Regions from separate parts of the Microbulbifer elongatus genome, predicted to be linked through region 1. Evidence: riboswitches for the same ligand, from Rfam matches in the RefSeq annotation. Region 1 holds a riboswitch; the other holds the start of a gene.
What was found. Region 1 has a riboswitch for thiamine pyrophosphate ahead of LRR79_RS07435 (TonB-dependent receptor). Riboswitches for the same ligand answer to the same signal wherever they lie in the genome.
Positions count from the first base shown of each region.

Region 2: another riboswitch for thiamine pyrophosphate. It lies ahead of thiC (phosphomethylpyrimidine synthase ThiC); the one in region 1 lies ahead of LRR79_RS07435 (TonB-dependent receptor).

Region 1 covers NZ_CP088953.1:1,817,312-1,825,331, reverse strand. The annotation lists gene LRR79_RS07475 (6-phosphofructokinase) at 1-215, shown strand, start outside; gene LRR79_RS07470 (glutamine synthetase family protein) at 288-1,676, opposite strand; gene LRR79_RS07465 (hypothetical protein) at 1,790-2,599, opposite strand; gene LRR79_RS07460 (GNAT family N-acetyltransferase) at 2,800-3,744, opposite strand; gene LRR79_RS07455 (RpiB/LacA/LacB family sugar-phosphate isomerase) at 3,861-4,499, opposite strand; gene LRR79_RS07450 (hypothetical protein) at 4,681-4,914, opposite strand; gene LRR79_RS07445 (hypothetical protein) at 4,919-5,371, opposite strand; gene LRR79_RS07440 (LLM class flavin-dependent oxidoreductase) at 5,364-6,362, opposite strand; TPP riboswitch at 6,507-6,622, shown strand; gene LRR79_RS07435 (TonB-dependent receptor) at 6,674-8,020, shown strand, end outside.
Region 2 covers NZ_CP088953.1:2,041,926-2,049,945, forward strand. The annotation lists gene LRR79_RS08425 (acetyl-CoA carboxylase carboxyltransferase subunit alpha) at 1-68, shown strand, start outside; gene LRR79_RS08430 (sulfite exporter TauE/SafE family protein) at 234-1,028, shown strand; gene safD (sulfoacetaldehyde dehydrogenase SafD) at 1,053-2,420, shown strand; TPP riboswitch at 2,705-2,803, shown strand; gene thiC (phosphomethylpyrimidine synthase ThiC) at 2,918-4,834, shown strand; gene thiO (glycine oxidase ThiO) at 5,013-6,095, shown strand; gene thiS (sulfur carrier protein ThiS) at 6,095-6,295, shown strand; gene LRR79_RS08455 (thiazole synthase) at 6,309-7,124, shown strand; gene thiE (thiamine phosphate synthase) at 7,121-8,020, shown strand, end outside.

The DNA.
Region 1 (8,020 bases):
AGGCGCCGCTTTCCGAGGTGGCCAATGTGGAAAAATTCATGCCCAAGGAATTCATTTCCGAGGATGGTTTCGGCATCACCCAGGCCGGTCGCGACTACCTCGAGCCACTGATCCAGGGCGAGGACTACCCACCCTACAAGAACGGCGTCCCCCAGTACGCCCGCCTGAAAAAGGCCCTGGTGGAAAAGAAACTGAAGGAAGGCTTCGACGTTTAACCGTCACAGGCTCCCGCAATAAAAAAGGCCCCACCGGTTTCCGGTTGGGGCCTTTTCTGTTCTGGCGACCCGCTACACGTTCAACAGCAGGTGCTGGCGTTCCCAGGGGGAAATCTCCCGGTGGAACAGGCGCATCTCCTCGTACTTCACCGCCGCGTACAACTGACAGAAATCCTCCCCCAGGGTCTGACGCAGCTCGTCCGCGTCGTCAAAGATACGCAACGCTTCATCAAAGGTCAGCGGGATATAGAAACTTTCCTCCTGAGCCTCATCCAGCTCCGACGCCGCCGGGGCGCTCGGCTCGATACCGTTGATCATCCCCAGGTATCCACACACCAGGCTCGCGGCAATTGCCAGATACGGGTTGGCATCCACCCCGACCACGCGATTTTCCAGACGGCGATCCTGGGCTCCGGAATTGGGTACCCGCAGGCCGGTGGCACGATTGTCGTAGCCCCAGCCGATATTGGTCGGCGCACTGGAATTGTCCGACAGCACATAGCGGCGGTAGGAATTCACGTTCGGCGCGATAAACGGCATGATTTCCCGCAAATGTTTCTGGGTGCCACCGATAAAGTAGCGGAACAGGTCCGAGGCACTGCCGTCTTCCGCTGAGAACACATTGCCGCCGGTATGGACGTCCACCACACTCTGGTGAATATGCATGGCACTGCCGGGCTGATCGCGCATGGGTTTGGCCATAAAGGTGGCAAACATACCGTTTTTCAGCGCCGCCTCGCGGATGATGCGCTTGAAGTAAAACACCTGGTCGGCGAGCAGCAGCGGATCGCCGTGAGGCAGGTTGAACTCCACCTGGCCGGCGCCGTCTTCCTGAATCACCGAGTCGATATGCAGGCCCGCGGCCTCGGCAAACTCATAAATGGTATCGATAACCGGGCCGTATTCGTCGATGGCGGTCATGGAATAGGACTGCAGGGAAGTGCCCGAGCGACCATTGCGACCGATGGGCGGCTGGATCGGTTCGTTGGGATCCACATTCGGCCGGGTCAGATAGAACTCCAGCTCCGGCGCCACAATCGGCTGCCAGCCCCGCGCCCGGTACATGGCAATCACCCGCTTCAGCACATTGCGCGGCGCGCAGGGAATCGGGTTGCCGTCGAGATCCTGCAGGTCGTGAATAATCTGCAGTGCCGGCGTTTTTGCCCAGGGCACCGCCATGGCGGTGGACATATCCGGCACCAGCGCCATATCGCTTTCCGCCCACTGGTTTTCGATATCCATCTCCACATCCTGGCCGGTGATGGTCTGGTAGAAGATGGAGATAGGCAGGAAGATCGGCGTTTCAGGGGAGAACTTGTTCAGCGGCATCGCCTTGCCCCGCGACATGCCATTCAGATCCGGGACAATGCACTCGACCTCATCCAGGCGACGGCCATTCAGATAGGCGAGGAAGGCTTCGGGCAGGTTATCCAGCCAGTTATTCACATCAGACTGACTCATACAGGCTCCACAAGGTTCGCCAGGGAATGAAATTGAGGCACGCAGTGTAAAGCAAATACTCCCGTAAAGAAGCTACCCCGCTCGAACTTGTATTGTTTCCACAGCGCTGGTTGCTAGGCGCGCTCCACCCCGTCTTCAGTCACCAGAACCACATCGAGTATGGCATTTGACGCGTCGGGATCGAGAGTGCCGCCAAAGGTGGCCTCCCGCTGAATCGCCAACACCGCCGGCTTGGGTGACTGCTCGGCACTTTCGCGATGGTACTCCAGCAACGGATCACAAAAATACGCATTGCAGATGTCCGAGCGCAGTTCTCTCGGCAGACTGCAGCCGTCGGGGGTCTGATTGATACAGGCGTTTTCAATGGTCACCGGCGCCACGCGGGAAAGATACAACTCAATGATCCCGTCCTTATCCAGATCCGGGTAGAGGGCACTTGCCTTACGCACACTCAATGGCGACAGGTACGCCGTCTCACCGCCGGAGGAACAGCATGCTCCCCGGCAGGTACCGCAGATGTGGTCGCTGATTTTCTGCACCCGGGAATCCGGCGAGAACGCTTCTTCGTGTTGAACGCACATGGCGGCGGAGCGCAGATTCCGGTCCTCAGAAACGTCCGCCACCGAAAGGTAATTCTCGGCTTCCGCGGCCACCGCCAACAGGTGTTCGCGATACGTTTCGACACGCGCGCTGGAGAGTGGAACCGCGTTACGGCGTCCTGCAGGAATCACCATCCGATGAACGTCACCGCGATCCAGGTCAGTGCGTGTGGCCAGAAGGGAGTCCAGCTGGTGTTGGTTCTCCTCCTCTTCTGCCTCGACCCGCGCGAGAATCCGCCGTTCCCGGTCCTGCCGGTAAACCTTGCGCTCTCGGGTTTGCGACTTTAACGCGGACAGCCGAGCGAGAAACAACGGTTCCGGCATACTTTCCTGCTGTGAAAGCAATCGGGAGCAGTCGTGGGCACCACAGTGAGGCCAATCTTTCGAGGCCATTGTGTACCGCAGGTGAATCGGAATAGGCTCTTCACAGACACAGCAGCATTTAGCCGCACCCTCCTGCAACCTGCCTTGATCCATCGTAAACTCCATTTATCACCAGTCCCTCTGGTTTTACCTCGCTCACTTCAATCGACAAGCCTCTTGTACATCACCAGTGCATCCACATACCCAGCGGAGGGATGATTGAACGCACCGGGCAGGCGGCCCACCTCAGCAAACCCCAGCTTTTTCCACAGGCGCACCGCCCCCTCATTGGTGACGGCGACGAAATTGAACTGCATCGCACGGTACCCCAGCTCGCGCGCTGTTTTTTGCGAGTGTTCGCACATGGCGGAAGCCAGCCCTCTGCCGCGGGCATTGGCTGCCACCATATAGCCACAGTTGCACACATGCGCACCAGGGCCAGGCTGATTGGTTTTCAGGTAGTAGGTACCCAGAATTTCCCCATCTTCCTCGCAGACAAAGGTCTTGCGCGGCGCTTCCATCCAGATCTTGTACGCCTCCTCCCGCGAGGTTTCCGTCGCGTAGGCGTATGTCTCACCGGCGCTGACCACCTGGTAAAAGATGGGCCAGACTTGCTCAAAGTCCGTCTGTAATGCTTCGCGTATTTCCATTAAGAGGGATTTTTTTTTGCTGATAAAACGCGATTCATCTTCTGCGCGAGGCGCGGCACACACCGAATTTTTCCCGAACAACCGATACCGGTTCCGCGCGACACGGTCGTAAATCCAGTCGCGCACCGACAGTGGTATCCGTCGAAAGCAGCTGAGTGCCGGCCAGGGAAATGGGAGCAGTTTTAGAATACGCAGTATCGCGTCCGACTTTACATACATCTGGCCATTTTCAACCAGAAGCAGGGTTTCGTATTCATCGAGGGGCATATCGAAAAACGACAGGATCGCCTGCCCCTCATCAGACTGTACGGTGGCGAGTTTCAGGCGGCGATGGCGATCGAACTTCAGCAGAAAGCGCGCCCAGAAGGAACACAGCCGACAAACCCCGTCGAACAGGAAAACCCGTTCGCCTTCCTGCACGTAGGGCACGGTCGTATTCTGGTTTCTTTCAGACATCTGCGCAGGTCCCTCGCCAGACACGAAAAGTAAGGAGCGACTATAACAAAAAAGGCCGCCCCGGAGTTTCCGCGGCGGCCTTTTGAAAACTGCGCCGGTTGTCAGCGCAGCTTCACTCAGGAATCCAACACACTGCGTACGAAGTCGGTCAGTTCCTGGTCCTGGCTGTTTTCAAAGAAGCAGGCCTGGAAGCGCTCGCCAGTGACGGCGGTTTTTACCAGCTCCAGATCGATGGCCTTGAGACCGTCCAGATAGGCTTTGCCGGTGGCTTCCTTGATGTGATTCAGGATGCCGGCGTTGGCCACCTGAGATTCTTTGCGCTCTGGCGGGTAGCCCTGGCCTTTTACGCCGGTGAAGGCTTTTTCGAAAATATAACGGATATTCAGTTCCGCGCCCCAGCCGAAACCCTTGGCGAACGGAATGGCCAGTGCGTTGCCGTTGTTTATCTGGGCAAACAGGAAGGCGTCTGCCGGATCGATACAATAGCCACAGGTCACGCCCGGATAGGCATTCAGGGACATCAAAGCGCCCTGACCAGTACCGCAGCCGCTCACCACGAAGTCCACGGCTTTGGAATTCAGCAGCAGACTGCCCATGATCCCAAGGTGGATGTAGGTCAGGCGGTGATCGTTGTCGTCGCTCATGCCGGTGTTGTACACGGTGTGGCCCAGCTCGCCGGCAACATCCTGCAGCTCTTTCAGGACCACGGCATTTTTGGATGCCTGGCTGAATTCATTCATCAGTGCGATTTTCATTATTTGGTCTCCGGTTGACCCCGACTCTGGCGGTGACAGGACGGGTGGACAGGGATCGCCATCGACAGCCGATCAAAATTCGAACAGAACGGGCCGATGCGGGCGAATTTTTAGTTACGGGATTATATGTGTTTGGCCGATTAATAAAAACCGGTAAGGCAGCACTGCAAAGCCAAAATTTTCAAGTTCGGGAATTTAGTGACCGCAAATCACCAAGCAGTCCGCCCATCACCGCTGCAGCTACCGCAACCAGGGCCGGCCACCAGGGAGCGCCCAGTACCTGCAGGGTAAGGGCGGAGAGAATGATCCGAACCAGGCAGGCCAGCCACCGGGCCCAGCCATGCAGGGCAACCAGGAAAATACCGATACTTACTGCAGCGGCCAGAAGGTTTCCCCCATACGCGCCGGCGGTCATGTTTTCATTTATATGCGCCGTCCGCGTATTCGCGGGAATCGCGCGGTTGAGCGCTCAATGCACGCGGCCGCGCCACTGCGGTAGCGAGAACCAGAACAAAGCAGCTGAGTACGAAGACCTTGTTAACGAACCAGTTGGTGCGCCAGATATCCCACTGGGGCTCCGCCAGAAACAGTGCAAACTTGGTGACGATAATCACGATTTCGATCGCTGCCATCGCGATCGCCAGGATGCGCAGGTAACCCGGCTGTCTGAGCAGCGCCCAGCCCAGCCACAGATGGGCCAGCGGCCACAGATCCCAGTACACATGGCTGTGCCAGGGGGTGCCGCTGGACAGGGCCACAGCGATGGGAAACAGGTATTTAATAAACAGCGTCCAGGCCACCAGCACAAACAGCAAGTGGGCGAGAAACCACCGCCAGTGCACCGCTCGATCCATGGGGTCCGTATCAACCATCGACCCGCTCCCGCAATACGTCCGCCGCCAGTTCGAAGGAGCGCAGCCGCGCGCGGTGATCGTAAATCGCGCCGGTAACAATCAGCTCGTCCACCCGGGTGCGTTCGAGAAATCCATCAATCCACTCGGCGACGGTGTCGCGCGTGCCCACCGCACTCTCCGCCAGTGCCTGCGCCACCTGCATGCGCTCGGCGGGAGCGGCGATGGATTCCGGATCGTCCACCGGCGGTTTGATTTTACCGGGGGTGCCCCGGCGCAGGGCGACAAACTGCTGCTCGATGGACGTCATCAGCTTGCGCGCCTCAACCGCGTCGTCCGCAGCAAACACATTGATCGCCGCGGCCGCATAGGGCTCTGCCAGCGATTCCGACGGCTTGAACTGTGTTCTATAGAGATGCAACGCCTGATCCAGCATGGCGGGGGCAAAGTGAGAGGCAAAGGCAAACGGCAGTCCCATGGCCGCCGCCAGCTGCGCACTGTAGAGACTGGAGCCCAGCAACCAGATGGGCACCTGCAATCCGGCCCCCGGCACGGCCCGTACCCGCTGGCCGGGTGTTTCCGGGGCGAAGTAGTGCAGCAACTCGCGTACGTCCTCCGGAAACTGGTCCGCCGCGTGCAACGGATCCCGACGCAGGGCGGTCATGGTGGCACCATCGGTACCGGGTGCCCGCCCCAGCCCCAGATCCACCCGGTCCGGGTAGAGTGCCGCCAGGGTGCCGAACTGTTCCGCAATCACCAGCGGCGCGTGGTTGGGAAGCATCACCCCGCCGGCGGCAACGCGAATCTTGCTGGTACCCGCGGCGATATGGCCGAGCGCCACCGCGGTCGCCGCACTGGCCACGCCGGTCATATTGTGGTGCTCTGCCATCCAGTAGCGGCAGTAACCGGCACCTTCGGCGTGGCGTGCCAGATCCAGAGAGTTCAACAATGCCGTGCGGGCGTCACTCCCCTCGGTAATGGGGGATAGATCCAGCAGTGAAAAAGCGCGCATATCAACTCCTGTACGCGTTTGGCCTTGCGCAAGCTGGCGCAAAGGAGGGTTCAGATATGACCATCGTAGCGAACCTGTTCGCCACGCACACCACAGTTCCTGCCACTTCGCTTATCTGATAGGATCGCGCCCGCAAAACCTACTGCACAACCTAAGGGGTGGCGAAAGCCTGAGATGCTGCGGGATCTTTTACGATTCTGCAGGAAACCCTTGAACCTGATCCGGCTAATACCGGCGTAGGAATAGGTAGTCCTCCAGCTCCCCACTTCACGTCGCGCTCCGGGTCTCTCACCGATATGTACGAGAGAGCCATGAAAACCAATAACGCTTTTAAACCACTCGCCCATACCCTTGCCCACGCTATTGGTGTGGTAACCGCGTTGATCAGCGCCACCGCGGTCGCGGACACCGCGATCGAGGAAGTGGTGGTCACCAGTCAGCTGCGCGCCAGCAGCCAGCTCGACACCCCCACCAGTGTGAGTGTACTGGACGCCGCCGCCATCGAGACCCGCGGCGCCAGCAACCTTGAGCAGCTGCTGAACCTGGCGCCCAATGTGAACTTCTCCAGCGGTGCCTCCCGCGGACGCTTTGTACAGATCCGCGGTATCGGCGAGCGCAGCCAGTTTATCGACCCGGTGAATCCCTCCGTGGGACTGATCGTCGATGGTATCGACTTTACCGGCCTCGGCCTCGCCGCCAGCACCCTGGATATGCAGCAGGTGGAAATCCTGCGCGGCCCCCAGGGCACCGTGTATGGCGCCAACGCGCTGGCCGGTCTGGTGAGCATGACCAGCAATGCGCCGACTGCCGAGCACACCGGCAAGATATCCGCCGAAGCCGCGCGCTATGGCGCCCACACGGTGTCCGCAATCACCAGCGGCCCCCTCTCGGAACAACTGAGCTACCGCTTTGCGGTGCAGAACCAGCAGTCCGACGGCTATGTGTACAACCGTTACCTGGATCGCAAAGACACCAACAATATCGACGAGACCGTGGCCCGCGGCAAGTTGCGCTACCAGGCCAGCGACGACCTGCAACTGGACTTCACCCTCTTCTACCTGGATGCGGACAACGGCTACGACGCCTTCAGCTTCGACAACAGCCGCACCACCCAGTCCGACCAGCCCGGCCACGACCGCCAGGAAACCCTGGCCGGTGCGGTGAGCGCCCAGTGGAGCGGCAACACACTATTTACCGTCCACTCCGTATTGAGTGCCGCCAGCTCCGATACCGAATACGGCTACGACGAAGACTGGTCTTATCTAGGCTTCCACCCTTGGGAATACGTCTCCACCGACAACTACCTGCGTGACCGCGACAACCTGAGCGCCGATGTGCGCCTGGTATCCACTGAAGAAAGTCGCCTGTTTGGCGACAGCACCGGCTGGGTGGCGGGTGTCTATCTGCGCACCGAAGAAGAGGCACTGGAGCGCAATGCCCGCTTTGCCAGCCAGTTCGATACCGATAACGCCGCTATTTACGGGCAGCTGAATACCGCACTGAGCGACCGCCTTGAACTGATTACCGGCCTGCGACTGGAACAGCGCCGCGCGGACTACGATGACAATCTCGAAGTCGCCAGCGACACCCGCGAAGACCTGTGGGGCGGCAATATCACCCTGCAGTTCAGCGCCACCGACAACACCATGCTCTACGGC
Region 2 (8,020 bases), 220 kb from region 1:
TGCCTCTGGATGAGCTGCTGGAAAAACGCTACCAGCGCCTGATGAGTTACGGCAACGTGGTGAGCTGAAACCAGTCGCTGTTTGTGGATATAAAAAGACCGGCATTTATGCCGGTTTTTTTATGCTCGCATCCTTTCCTGTCCTTAAATGACCAGCTTCGGGCCTGCGACTACTGGGTTTGACCCTGTCCCGCCGCGTAGACTGGCGACTTCTGATAATCCGAATAACCATCATTGTCGAGGTCTGCGTTGGGGGAGCTGGGGGAAGTATTCAGTCTGGTTTCCAGTCAGGTCTCTGGGGTGACACTGGCGCTGTTGCTGCTGGTGTGTGTGGCCAGTGCGTTTATCTCCGCGGTCACTGGCGGCGCCGGCGGTATCCTGATGTTCGCCGCGCTCAACGTGGTGATCCCACTGCGTGCCCTGGTACCGATTCACGGCGCGGTCCAGCTGATGAATAACCTCGCACGTGTGGTTTATGTGCGCGAGCATATCCGCTGGGACCAGTGCATTCCGTTCTTTGTCGGTTGCACCCTGGGTTCCGCCGCCATGACGCTGGGGCTGGCCAATCTCGATTGGCAACAACTGCCACTGGTGCTGCTGGCGGTTTTGATTTTCTACACGGGGTTCAAACCAAAAAAGCTCCCGGAAATCCGCCTCAAGCCGCGCAATTTTTTCTGGGTAGGCATTGCCACCGGCACCCTGGGTATTGTGGCCGGCGCCGTAGACCCGCTACTGGCCGCGTTCTTTGTGCGCAAGGATATGACGCCGAAAGAAATCGTGGCGAACAAATCCGTCATGCAGGCCTGGTGCCACGCGCTGAAAGTGCCGGCATTTATTTATCTTGGCTTCGCCTTTTCCGAACACCTGGGGCTGATTCTGCTGCTGACCATCGCCGCGGTGGTCGGCACCCGTATCGGTATTGCTCTGTTAAACCGGATCAACAGCCACGTCTTTTTCAATCTTATGCGTGCGGCACTATTGATTGCCGGTGCGCGCATTGTTTATCAATTAGTTGCCCCTGCGGTATAGACACAGTAAAAGTAGGTACACACCATGGCCGACTATCAGATTATCAACCCGTATAACGGCGAACAGATCGAAGCCTACGATTTCCACAGTAAAGAGCAGGTGGAGCAGTCTATCCAGACCCTGGTTGCCGGCCGCGAAATCCAGCAGACCACCCCAGCATTCGAACGCTCCGGCATTCTGATGAAGCTCGCCCAGCTGATACTGGAGCGCAAGGAAGATCTGGCGCGCCTCATTTGCGAAGAAACCGGGAAAACCATCAGCGACAGCCGTATTGAAATTGACCGCGCCTACAACACCGCCCTGTCCAGCGCCATGGAAGCCCACAATATTAACGGCGAAGCGCTCGACTCCGATGCCTTCCCGCCCATGCGCGAGAAAATCGGTGTGGTTCTGTGGAAGCCCCTCGGCACCGTACTGTGTATCACCCCGTTCAATTTCCCCGTCAACATTGCCGTGCATAAAATCGGCCCGGCCTTCGCCGCCGGCAACACCATTCTGTTCAAGCCGGGCCCGCAGAACAAACGCTCTGCAGAATTGCTGGTCGAACTCTGCTACCAGGCGGGCATGGAGAAATCCGTGCTGCAGATGCTGATCCCGGATATCGAAGCCACCAGTTACGCTGTTTCCCACCGGGAAATCCAGGCCATCAACTTCACCGGCGGCACCGCAGCGGCCAACGCCATCGCCAGGAACGCCGGCTATAAAAAAATGCTGTTCGAACTCGGCGGCAACGACCCATTGATCGTCATGCCCGACGCCGACCTCGACGCCGCGGTCAACGCCACCATCAATCAACGCTTCGCCACCGCCGGTCAGCGCTGCACCGCCGCCAAACGGCTGTTCGTGCACAGCGACGTATTTGACTCCTTCAGCAACAAACTCATTATCGCCACCTCCAATCTCAACGTCGGCGATCCAATGCAGGACGACACCTTCATTGGCCCACTGATTCACACCGCCGCTGCCGACGAAGTGGAGGCGCGCATCGAATCCGCAGTAAAAGCAGGCGCTCGGGTACTGTATGGCCACAAACGCGAAGGCAATATCCTCTGGCCAACCATCCTCGACAGCGTCCCCGACGACGCAGAACTGGTTGCGGACGAAACCTTCGGCCCGGTAGTGCCGCTGCGGAAATTCGACGATGAAGCGGAACTGATCTCGCTGATCAACAGCTCCCCATTTGGCCTGCAGGCCGGCGTATTCACCCAAAACCTCGCCCTTGCCAAACGCCTCTACAACCAACTGGACGTAGGCCTGCTCGCCGTCAACGACGGCCCGGGTTTCCGCGCGGAGCACTTCCCCTTCGGTGGTGTAAAAGAAAGCGGTGTGGGCCGGGAAGGTGTGAGTTACGCCATCCGAGAAATGAGCTACCAGAAAACATTGGTGATCTAACCACTACGAAGCCAGATGGTGAAATCGAAGTCAGAAGTCTGAATCGAAGGTCGGGCGCTGGGTAGTAGCTTTCAGGAGCGTCGGCGACATGGACGTCGCCGACGCAGCGTACAGAGACGTATTTACAGCGGTCCTGAAAGCTACTACCCAGTGGCCGGGCGCCACTAGGAGTGCTACGAAGTACAACGGACCTCCCTGCCGCGACAAACCTAATTCAGGGCGCAGAACCACACCTCAAATTCTCTAAGACTTGTCCTTCCGGTCAAATTACCACTATACTCGGCCCCAACTTGTCGGAGTGCCTTTGGGCTGAGATCGCTGTTGCGAGATCCGTTGAACCTGATCGGGGTAACCCCCGCGTAGGGAACAAGATCTGAATTCGCTACTTTTTCGCGCGCTTGTTAAATGTCTTTGCGCCCGAACGCCTCTCTCCTCACTGGTACCCCCGGCAATCCACTCATGGATTAGATCGTCAAGCAATGACGCAAGGGGTCAGCATGTCTCAAGTCGCCGAACCGCAAAATAAAGCCGACAAAAAAAGCCGCGCCGAGCAGCAGAAAAACGCCAAAGAATTTCTCGACAACCTCACCGCCCAACAATTTCCCAACTCCCGAAAAGTGTATCTTCAGGGAGAGACCGAAGGCGTCAAGGTCGGCGTCCGTGAAATCTGCCTCGGTCAGAGCCTCGTCGGTGGCGACGAAGAAAACCCCGTGTTCGAACCCAACGAACCCCTACAGGTTTATGACACCGCTGGCCCATACTCCGACCCCGACTACACACCCAACGTCCGCGACGGCCTGCCCAAACTGCGCCAACAATGGATCGAAGCCCGCGGCGACACCGAAATTCTCGACACCCGTCAGGCTGCCTACAGCCAGAAACGCATGGCCGACCAGGGACTCGACCATATCCGCTTCGACAACCTGCCCGCCCCACGCAAAGCCAAGCCCGGTAAAAACGTCTCCCAGATGCACTACGCTCGCCAGGGCATCATCACCCCCGAGATGGAGTTTATCGCCATCCGCGAGAATATGGGCCGCGCCCAACTGGCCGAGCAGCTCTCTGAAGCGGACTACCAGAAAGCCCGCGACGGCATTCATATCCCCGAGCAGATCACCCCGGAATTCGTCCGCCGCGAAGTCGCCGAAGGCCGCGCGATTATTCCCGCGAATATCAACCACACAGAACTGGAACCGATGATTATCGGCCGCAACTTCCTGTGTAAAGTGAATTCCAACATCGGCAACTCCGCCATCACCTCCTCCATCGAAGAAGAAGTGGAAAAACTCGTCTGGTCCATCAAATGGGGCGGCGACACCGTCATGGACCTCTCCACCGGCCAGAACATCCACGAAACCCGCGAGTGGATCCTGCGCAACAGCCCGGTCCCCATCGGCACCGTACCGATCTATCAGGCCCTGGAAAAAGTGAACGGCATTGCTGAAGACCTCAACTGGGAAGTCTTCCGCGATACCCTCATCGAACAGGCCGAGCAGGGCGTCGACTACTTCACCATCCACGCCGGCGTACTGCTGCGCTACGTACCGCTCACCGCCAAACGCGTCACCGGCATCGTCTCCCGCGGTGGCTCCATCATGGCCAAATGGTGTCTCGCCCACCACAAGGAAAACTTCCTCTATACCCACTTCGAGGACATCTGTGAAATCCTCAAGGCCTACGACGTCAGCTTCTCACTGGGCGACGGCCTGCGCCCCGGCTGTATTGCCGACGCCAACGACGAAGCCCAGTTCGGCGAACTGCGCACCCTCGGCGAACTCACCGAAATCGCCTGGAAACACGACGTCCAGACCATGATCGAAGGCCCCGGCCACGTGCCCATGCACAAGATCAAAGAAAACATGGACGAGCAACTGGAACACTGTCACGGCGCCCCCTTCTATACCCTCGGCCCACTGACCACCGACATCGCCCCCGGCTACGACCACATCACCTCCGGCATCGGCGCCGCCATGATCGGCAGCATGGGCTGTGCCATGCTCTGCTACGTAACCCCCAAAGAGCACCTCGGCCTGCCCAACAAAGAAGACGTAAAAGAAGGCCTCATGGCCTACAAAATCGCTGCCCACGCCGCCGACCTCGCCAAAGGCCACCCCCGCGCCTACAAACGCGACGACGCTCTCTCCAAGGCGCGTTTCGAATTCCGCTGGGAAGACCAGTTCAACCTCGGCCTCGACCCTGAACGCGCGCGCATGTACCACGACGAAACCTTGCCCAAAGAATCTGGCAAAGTCGCCCACTTCTGCTCCATGTGCGGCCCGAAATTCTGCTCAATGAAAATCACCCAAGACGTTCGCGACTACGCGGCAAAACAGGAAGCAGAAGCCAACAAAGGAATGGAAGAAATGTCCATCAAGTTCAAAGAGCTAGGCGCCGAGATTTACCACAAGGGTTAAGTTTACCAAGTGCGATAAAGGTAAAAGTGAAGGTGCCGATGCCGGTGAACCTTTGCGAGACCTTCTAAAACAGGGACGTTTTAGAAGAGCCCCCAGGGATGGGTTTACGGCGTGTCTCGCAAAGGTTCACCGGCAGCGGTTCCGCCTAGGACTTTCCAAGTGCGCCGCAGGACTATCAGTGAGCACCAAATCGTTTTTTAATATCGGAATTGCCGGAGCTGGTTTATTGGGGCGGCTTTTGGCTTGGCGTTTATCCGAAAAAGGCCACCAGATAAGTCTATTCGACTCCGGCTGTCTCGAGAAACCTGCGGGCGCCTGCCACACCGCCGCCGGCATGATCTCGCCGCTGTCCGAACTGTTCCACTGCCCACTCCCAATCTACCAATTGGGCATGCAAAGCCTGCAACACTGGCCAAGCTGGGTAACCCAACTGGAACAAACCACCGGTACCAAAGTCGATTATCGCGAGAAGGGCAGCATCCTTATCGCCCACCCACAAGACCGCAATGAACTCCTGCAATTCCAACAGGAACTCAACGCAAAACTGGGCCCAGAAAACCGCGACCAACTGCAATGGCTGGATAATAGTGCCCTGCGAAACCTGGAACCCGAACTCGACCGCTTCGACCAAGGCCTCTACCTCTCTTCTGAGGCCGACATCGACAACCGCAAACTACTGCCAGTACTACACAAAGTACTCAAGCAAAACAAAATCGAAATCCGCGAAAACACCGCGGTAGATTGCACCCCCGAAGCAATCCAAACCAAAAACGGCAGCGAACGCTTCGAGCTGGTGATCGACACCCGCGGCATCGGGGCCAAACAACAGATCAAAGGTCTGCGCGGCGTCCGCGGCGAAGTCATGGTCGTAGAAACCCCCGAAGTGCAACTAAACCGCCCCGTGCGTTTACTGCATCCCAGGTACCAGCTCTACGCCGTACCCAGAGCCAACAACCAGACCGTCATCGGTGCCACCGAAATCGAAAGCGAAGATAGGAGTCCCATCTCCCTGCGCTCCACCATGGAACTCTCCAGCGCACTCTACTCGATTCATCCCGCCTTCGCAGAAGCCCGCGTGATCGAAACCCGCGTCAACTGCCGTCCGGCCACCATGGACAATCTGCCGGTAGTGGAAAGCGAACCGGGCTTGATCCGCATCAACGGCCTGTTCCGCCACGGCTACCTGCTGGCCCCTGCACTGGTAGTACAGGCCGAAACTGAAATTTCCAGATTAACCCAAACGACAGAACAGGTGACCTGATGCAACTACTGGTCAATGGCGAGCCAAAGAATTTTGACAGTGCACAATCATTATCCGAAGTATTGCAACAACTGGGCTATCGCGGCGATACCTTCGCCGTTGCCGTCAACGGTGACTTCGTTCCCCGGGCAACCTACGAACAGACAGCGCTGAACCCCGGTGACAGTCTGGACATCGTCGCCCCGGTAGTAGGGGGCTGATAGGAGAGAGCACATGGCCGACAAACTGAAACTCTACGGCAAAGAATTCGACAGCCGCTTGCTGGTAGGCACCGCACTCTATCCGTCCCCGGCGATCATGCGCGAATCCGTCGCCGCCTCCGGGTCGGAAATCATCACCCTGTCCCTGCGCCGCCAGAGCCCTGAGCAGCAGCAGGGCAAAATGATCTGGGACTATATCCAGGAATCCGGCTGCCAGTTGCTGCCCAATACCGCGGGCTGCAAAACCCCGAAAGAAGTGATCGCACTGGCAGAAATGAGCCGGGAAATTTTCGGCACCGACTGGCTAAAACTGGAAGTGATCGGCGACGACTACAACCTGCAACCGGATCCCTTCGGCCTGATCGAAGCGGCGCGGGAACTGGTGCAGCGGGGGTTCAAGGTCCTGCCGTACTGCACCGACGATCTGGTGGTGTGCCGCAAGCTGCTGGATGTGGGCTGCGAAGTGCTGATGCCCTGGGGCTCCCCCATCGGCACCGGTCGCGGCCTGATGAACAAATACAACCTGCAGACCCTGCGCGAGCGCCTGCCAGACACCCCGCTGATTATCGATGCCGGTATCGGCGCACCGTCCCAGGCCAGCGAAGCCATGGAAATGGGCTTCGATGCAGTACTGCTCAACACCGCCATCGCCAAAGCCCAGAACCCGGTACTGATGGCGGAGTCGTTCAAGCTCGCGGTGCAATCCGGCCGCGCCGCACGCAATGCGGGACTGATGCTCAAACGTCAGACTGCCAGCCCCAGTACACCGACGCTGGATATGCCGTTCTGGCAGCAGTCGATCACCGCAGAAAATGGGGAGAAGGCATGAGCGGTGCAGAACACCATCGGCCCATCGTATGGACCATCGCCGGCAGCGATTCCGGCGGCGGCGCGGGTATTCAGGCGGACCTGCTCACCATGCACGATCTCGGCGTGCACGGCTGCAGTGCCATTACCGCCAATACGGCCCAGAACACCCTCGGGGTACCGGCGATCAATGCGGTATCTGGTGAGGTACTGCAATCCCAGCTGGACGCATTACTCGCCGATCTCAAACCCGCTGCCATCAAGATTGGTCTTCTCGCCAATGCCGGGCAGGTTCGTCTGGTGGCCGATTTTCTGCGCAACCTGAAGTCCGCTACAGAAGCCATTCCTGTGGTCTACGACCCGGTGGCCGTCGCCACCAGCGGCGCCCAGTTGACCGAAGACAGCACCGGCGCCGCGGTGCTGACGGAACTGCTGCCGCTGTGCGATCTGATCACACCCAACAGTATCGAGCTGGAATGGCTGGCGGGAACTGACGCAGACAGCGCCGAAGCCATTCTCAAAGCCGCGCATCAAGTGCGAGGTAATCACAGCGCTGCACTGTTGGTGACCGGTGGCCACTTTGAAATTGAGCCGGGTACCACCGCCGATCTGTTGTGCGCGGGATCAGATGAGAATGCCAGCAACGACTGGCTGATCGGTAACAAAATCGATACGCCCAATGCTCACGGCACCGGCTGTACCCTATCGTCGGCCATCGCCTCGCTGCTGGCGCTGGGCTATCCACTGAAAGACGCCTGTGTGGTGGCCAACGCCTATGTGCGCCGCGGACTGCGCCAGGGCGACAGCGATCATATCGGCGCGGGCCCCGGCCCGGTGGGGCACTGTGGCTGGCCCGTAGAGCTGCAGGATTTTCCTGAGATACTGGTGGCCGGCAGCGAGCGGGCAGAATCATTCGGC